DNA from 2 places in the Streptomyces sp. NPDC002886 genome. Region 2 is predicted to be linked to the other one. Evidence: riboswitches for the same ligand, from Rfam matches in the RefSeq annotation. Region 2 holds a riboswitch; the other holds the start of a gene.

Region 1 (3,391 bases), on a different contig from region 2:
CTCGTCGAGGAGGTTGATCAGGCCCTTGGGCGAGGAGGCCGACTTCGACATCTTGATCGCCGGGTCCTGGAGGTCGTAGATCTTCGCGACCTCCTTGACGATGTGCGCGGCGGGGAGGGTGAAGGTCTGTCCGAAGCGCTGGTTGAAGCGCTCGGCCAGGTCCCGGGTCAGCTCGATGTGCTGACGCTGGTCCTCGCCGACGGGGACGGAGTTCGCCTGGTAGAGCAGGATGTCGGCGACCTGGAGGATCGGGTACGTGAACAGGCCGACGGTGGCGTTGTTGGCGCCGTTCTTCGCGGACTTGTCCTTGAACTGGGTCATCCGGCTCGCCTCGCCGAAACCGGTGATGCAGTTCATCACCCAGCCGAGCTGCGCGTGCTCGGGCACGTGGCTCTGGATGAAGAGCGTGCAGCGCTCGGGGTCGAGACCGGCGGCGAGGAGCTGCGCGGCGGACAGCCGGGTATTGGCGCGCAGATCCTTCGGATCCTGCGGCATGGTGATCGCGTGCAGGTCGACGACCATGTAGAAGGCGTCGTGCGTCTCCTGGAGGGCGACGTACTGCCGGATGGCTCCGAGATAGTTCCCGAGGTGGAACGAACCGGAGGTGGGCTGGATGCCGGAGAGCGCGCGAGGACGATCAGAAGCCATGGCTCCATTCTCTCAGGTGTGACACCGGGCTCGGCCCCGCCACTGGCCGGAACCCGGTGGGTCCCACCCCCCTCGCCCGGCATCCGCCCGGGTACCGCCCGGTAGCGCCCCGTCCGGATCTTGCCTCGGCCGAGCGACCGCTTTCCCTTGCTCCCGCGCCGAGGCCCGGGGGGCATGGGCGGGCAGGGGACGGCCCCGCAGGGACCGGCCCCCACCCGGGACGGGTCAGGCGACCGGGAGGCCCGGGGCCGGGAAGGCGGCCATGAGGTCCGCGACCTGGGTGCGGATGGCGCCGAGGGCCGCCTCGTCACCCTTGGCGGCCGCGGAGACCGAGTCCGAGATCCAGTCGGCGACCACCGGCATGTGCTCGACGCCGAGCCCCCGCGAGGTCAGCGACGGCGTGCCGATCCGGATCCCCGACGGGTCGAACGGCTTGCGCGGGTCGAACGGCACCGTGTTGTAGTTCACGACGATCCCCGCCCGGTCCAGCGCCTTCGCCGCGATCTTTCCGGACACCGACTTCCCCGTGAGGTCGATCAGGATCAGGTGGTTGTCCGTACCGCCCGAGACCAGGTCGAAGCCCCGCTCCAGCAGCGCGGCGGCCAGCGCCTTCGCGTTGGCCACGACCGCGTGCGCGTACGACACGAACGAGGGCTGCGCCGCCTCGTGGAGCGCGACCGCGATACCGGCCGTCGTCTGGTTGTGCGGGCCGCCCTGGAGGCCGGGGAAGACCGCCTTGTCGATGGCCTTCGCGTGCTCCTCGCGGCACATCAGCATCGCGCCGCGCGGGCCGCGCAGGGTCTTGTGGGTGGTCGTGGAGATCACGTCCACGTGACCCGCCGGGGAGGGGTGCGCCCCGCCCGCGATCAGGCCGGCGATGTGGGCCACGTCGGCGACGAGCACCGAGCCCGCCTCCTTCGCGATCGAGGCGAAGGCCTCGAAGTCGATCGTGCGGGGCAGCGCCGTACCGCCGCAGAAGATCAGCTTGGGCCGCTCCGCCAGCGCGAGGTCCCGTACGGCGTCGTAGTCGATGAGACCGGTCTCCGCCTGGACCCCGTACTGCACGCCCCGGAACCAGGAGCCCGTCGCCGAGACCCCCCAGCCGTGCGTCAGGTGCCCGCCCATCGGCAGCGCCATGCCCATCACCGTGTCGCCGGGCTTGGCGAAGGCCAGGTACACGGCGAGGTTGGCGGGCGAGCCGGAGTACGGCTGCACGTTGGCGTGGTCGACGCCGAAGAGGCCCTTCGCCCGCTCGACGGCCAGCGCCTCGACGCGGTCGATGTTCTGCTGGCCCTCGTAGTAGCGGCGGCCCGGGTAGCCCTCGCTGTACTTGTTCTGCAGCACCGTGCCGGAGGCCTCCAGCACGGCCGAGGACACGTAGTTCTCGCTCGGGATGAGGCGGAGGGTCTCCGCCTGGAGGGTTTCCTCGGCGGCGACGAAGGACGCCAGCTCGGGGTCGGTCGCGAGCAGGGCGGGGTGGCGGTACGGGTGGTGGTTCGCGCTCATGGCGGTTCCTCCGGGGTCGATGTCGGATCTCGTCCCCGCGAGGCCCAGGCGAGCGGCCCTGTATGCGGTCGTGCGCGCACGGCTCCCCCGGAGTTGGTTCTCCGTGCGCCAGTCGCCGTGCGTGTCCGACACCTTAGCGGGCACGCCGCGAGAAAGGTTTCTCCGTCCGGTATTCGAGCGAGGATGGACAGTGACGCCACCCTCGTCACCGGCTTGACGGACGATCGGAGACCCCGTGTCGACAACTGCTGATGCCATCCGCTCCGCCGACGCGCACAGCGCGCACAACTACCACCCCCTGCCCGTCGTCGTCGCCACCGCCGAGGGCGCGTGGATGACCGACGTGGAGGGCCGCCGCTACCTCGACATGCTCGCGGGCTACTCCGCCCTGAACTTCGGCCACGGCAACCGCCGGCTGCTCGACGCCGCCCGCGCCCAGCTGGAGCGGGTCACCCTGACCTCCCGCGCCTTCCACCACGACCGCTTCGCGGACTTCTGTACCGAGCTCGCGGCGCTGTGCGGCAAGGAAGCCGTCCTGCCGATGAACACCGGCGCGGAGGCCGTGGAGACGGCGGTGAAGACCGCCCGCAAGTGGGGGTACGAGGTCAAGGGCGTCCCGGACGGCCACGCCAAGATCGTGGTGGCGGCCGACAACTTCCACGGCCGGACCACGACCATCGTGTCGTTCTCCACCGACCACGAGGCCCGCGACCACTTCGGCCCGTACACCCCCGGCTTCGAGATCGTCCCGTACGGGGACCTCACCGCGCTCGCCGCCGCCGTCACCTCCAACACCGTCGCCGTGCTCCTGGAGCCGATCCAGGGCGAGGCCGGGGTGCTCGTGCCGCCGGCCGGGTACCTGCGGGGCGTACGGGAACTGACGCGCGAGCGGAACGTCCTGTTCATGGCCGACGAGATCCAGTCGGGCCTGGGCCGCACCGGCAAGACCTTCGCGTGCGAGCACGAGGACGTCGTCCCCGACGTGTACATCCTCGGCAAGGCGCTGGGCGGCGGGGTCGTGCCGGTGTCGGCGGTGGTGGCCGACCGCGACGTGCTCGGCGTGTTCAAGCCCGGCGAGCACGGGTCCACCTTCGGCGGCAACCCGCTGGCCTGCGCCGTGGCCCTGGAGGTCATCGCGATGCTGAACACCGGCGAGTACCAGCAGCGCGCCACCGAGCTCGGTGATCACCTGCACCGGGAGCTGAACCTGCTGGTCGGCGGCGGCGCCGTGACGGCC
Region 2 (3,391 bases):
CACGGCGGTCTTCTTGACCGCACGCTTCTTCGGCGCGGCGGCGGCCTCTGCCGCCACCTCCTCCTCGGTCCCGGAGGCCGACGGGTCGGATATCGCCGCGGCGGTGGCGGGGGCCGCCGTCTTGCGCGCACCGATCAGGCGCGGCGGGGCGGTGGCCTTCTTGGCGACGCGCGCCGGGGCGGCGGCCGCCTTGCGCGCCTTCTTGGCGGGAGCCTTCGTGGCGGGGGCGGCGCTGACGTGCAGCGCGACGCCCTCCTCGTCCAGGACCTGGTTCAGGCTGCGCAGGACCCGCTTCCACTGGTCCACCGGGATGCGGCCGGCCTCGAAGGCCTGGCGCACGTCATCACCGTTGATGTGACCCTGCTCGCGGCCGCGCTCGACAAGCGCGACCAGGGCCTCTGATTCGGCGATTTCCGTGGGGAACGTACGGGACGGGCTGAGCGACACAAGGAGCCTCTCGTTGCGAACAGATAAGGGGTGGCGGGACATCATCGCGCGAACTCGGGAAACAGACCCGAGGGGGGTCTGTATTCCGGGCCGCACGAGGACACCTGTCGGTTCATCGCATGCCCGAGTAGATTCGTTACGCGCTGAATTGAGTGACCTGCGCCACGCCGTGACCGGAGACCCGGTCGCGGGTGGTCGCGTCCGCCCGTTTTGTCAGCCCGTTTTGCGGGCTTCGATGAGAAAACGTGCGGTGTGTGCGACGAACGGGCCCTCGTGCGCGATCTGTTCGTGCAGCTCGCGCAACCGGTCCCGATGCTGCCCGACCGTGAAGCCCGGCACCATCCAGATCACCTTCCTCAGAAAGTAGATCACGGCTCCGATGTCATGGAACTCCGTCCGGAGCCGCTCGGAGCGCAGATCGACCACCTCCAGTCCCGCCTTCGTGGCCGCGGCGACCGCGTCGTCGGGGTGCCGGCCCCGCCGGACCTCCTCCGGCTGCGGGCCCAGGAAGTACTCCACGAGCTCGAAGACGCTCGCCGGCCCGACCTGCTGGGAGAAGTACGTGCCGCCGGGCTTCAGCACCCGCGCGATCTCCTCCCACCAGACCGTCACCGGATGGCGGCTGGAGACGAACTCGAAGGCCTCGTCACCGAACGGCAGCGGCGGCTCGTCGGAGTCCGCGACCACCACGGTGCCCAGCGGGTGCAGCAGCCTTGTCGCCTTGTCGATGTTCGGCGGCCACGATTCGGTGGCCACCGTGAGCGGGGGCAGGGGCCCGGCTCCGGCGAGCACCTCCCCGCCACCGGTCTGGATGTCCAGGGCGGAGCCGACCCGCGCCAGGTGCCGGGCCAGGAGGCCCTGGTAGCCCCAGGAGGGGCGCTGTTCGGTGGCGCGTCCGTCGAGCCAGGAGAAGTCCCAGCCGTCCACGGAGACGGATTCCGCTTCCGCGACGAGATGGTCGAAAGTGCGCGTCATCCCTCGATCTTCCCAGGTCCGGCCCCGGTCATCCACCGGATTGCCGGGCAGGGGCCCACGCCCGGACCCGCGGGGGTTCGCCTACACTGGGCGCGGGCCGTGACTGGCGTTCGGGTGGATCACCACCGGGGAGCGGCCCGGCGTACTCCCGCATCTGGTACGTCGACTGCCGCGCGCCTGGGCGAACCGCGATCCCGCAGCGACGCTCAGGAGCCCCCATGACCACTCAGACGACCGCCCAGACCGTTTCCGCCACCCCGGACGTTCCCGGCGCCCAGGCCGCCCGGCTGATGGACGGCACCGCCCTCGCCCGCCGCATCTCGGAGCGGACCGCCGAGTACGCCGCGAAGATCACCGAGCGCACCGGTACCGCGCCGTGCCTGGCCACCGTGCTCGTCGGCGAGGACCCCGCGTCCGTCACCTACGTCCGGATGAAGCAGAACCGCTGCGCCAAGGCCGGCATCACCTCCCGCCACGTGGAGCTGCCCGCCGCGACGACCACCGAGGAGCTCGTCGCCACCCTGACCGCCCTCTCGGAGGACCCGGAGATCAGCGGCATCCTGCTCCAGCACCCCGTCCCGCACCACATCGACGAGCGCGCCGCCTTCGAGGCCATCGCCCCGGGCAAGGATGTCGACGGGGTCACCATGCACTCCTTCGCCGCCATGGGCTTCGGCCTGCCGGGCTTCGTCTCCTGCACCCCCGGCGGCATCATGCGGCTGCTGGAGGCCTACGACGTGGACCTGACCGGCAAGCACGCCGTGGTCGTGGGCCGCAGCGCGATCCTGGGCAAGCCCGCCGGGATGCTGCTCCTGGAGCAGAACGCCACCGTCACCTACTGCCACTCCCGCACCGTGGACCTGCCGTCCATCGTCCGCCAGGCGGACGTGCTGGTCGCCGCCGTCGGCAAGGCCGAGTTCATCCGCGGCGAGGACATCAAGCCGGGCGCCGTGGTCCTGGACGCCGGCTACAACGAGGGCAACGTCGGCGACGTCCACTTCGAGTCGGCCGCGGCCCGCGCCTCCCTGATCACCCCGGTCCCGGGCGGCGTCGGCCCGATGACCATCGCGGTGCTGCTGGAGCAGACCGTCCAGGCCGCCGCCGCGCAGGCCGGTCTGGCCCTCGCGGACCTCTGACCCGCGCCCTGCTCCCTCCGCTACGACGAACGCCCCGGGCCCTTCGGTCCGGGGCGTTCCGTTTCCCGCGGTAACAGGCCGAAAGGCCGATCCCGGTCCGGTGTCGCGGGGCTCCACTGAATATGTGAAGCCTTCGATGGATATGCAGAAGCCCCCGGCGCCGGACGCAGCACCGGACGCGGCGGCGGTGGGCGGGAAGCGCCACCCGCGCGGACTCGCCACCCTCGTCCTCGCCGAGCTGTGGGAGCGTTTCAGCCTCTACGGCATGGTCGCGATCCTCGTGCACTTCCTCGCCGCCTCCCGCGGCCACGGCGGCATGGGCCTCCACGAGGGCACCGCCGAGGCCGTGGAAGGCGTCTACATGGCCATGATCTCGCTGCTGGCGCTGCCCGGCGGCTGGATCGCCGACCGCTTCCTCGGCGCCCGGCGGGCCGTCTTGTGGGGCGGTGTGGTCATCATGGCCGGCCACGTCCTGATGGCCGTCCCGAACCCGGTCTTCGTCTGGCCCGGGCTGGTCCTCATCGTCATCGGCACCGGCCTGCTCAAGCCGAACATCTCCGCGCTGGTCGGCCGGCTGTACGCCGCCGACGACGACCAGCGGCGCGACGCCGGCTACTCGATCTTCTACATGGGCATCAACCTCGGCGCCGTCATCGCCCCGCTCGTGGTCGGCTACCTCGGCGAGGAGGTCAACTGGCACCTCGGCTTCGGCGCCGCCGCCGTCGGCATGGCCATCGGCCTGGTCCAGTACGTCCTCGGCGGCCGGCGCCTGTCGGAGCAGCTGCGCGCCGAGCCCGTGGTCCGGCTCACCGCCGCCGAGCGGACCAAGATCC

What was found. Region 2 has a riboswitch for ZMP and ZTP ahead of ACFYYB_RS04715 (bifunctional 5,10-methylenetetrahydrofolate dehydrogenase/5,10-methenyltetrahydrofolate cyclohydrolase). Riboswitches for the same ligand answer to the same signal wherever they lie in the genome.
Region 1: another riboswitch for ZMP and ZTP. It lies ahead of glyA (serine hydroxymethyltransferase); the one in region 2 lies ahead of ACFYYB_RS04715 (bifunctional 5,10-methylenetetrahydrofolate dehydrogenase/5,10-methenyltetrahydrofolate cyclohydrolase).

Annotation. Positions count from the first base shown of each region.
Region 1 is NZ_JBIAPV010000003.1:924,712-928,102, forward strand. It holds gene trpS (tryptophan--tRNA ligase) at 1-648, opposite strand, end outside; gene glyA (serine hydroxymethyltransferase) at 874-2,154, opposite strand; ZMP/ZTP riboswitch at 2,190-2,280, opposite strand; gene rocD (ornithine--oxo-acid transaminase) at 2,390-3,391, shown strand, end outside.
Region 2 is NZ_JBIAPV010000001.1:1,038,157-1,041,547, reverse strand. It holds gene ACFYYB_RS04725 (RNA polymerase sigma factor) at 1-447, opposite strand, end outside; gene ACFYYB_RS04720 (class I SAM-dependent methyltransferase) at 661-1,422, opposite strand; ZMP/ZTP riboswitch at 1,512-1,612, shown strand; gene ACFYYB_RS04715 (bifunctional 5,10-methylenetetrahydrofolate dehydrogenase/5,10-methenyltetrahydrofolate cyclohydrolase) at 1,713-2,558, shown strand; gene ACFYYB_RS04710 (peptide MFS transporter) at 2,695-3,391, shown strand, end outside.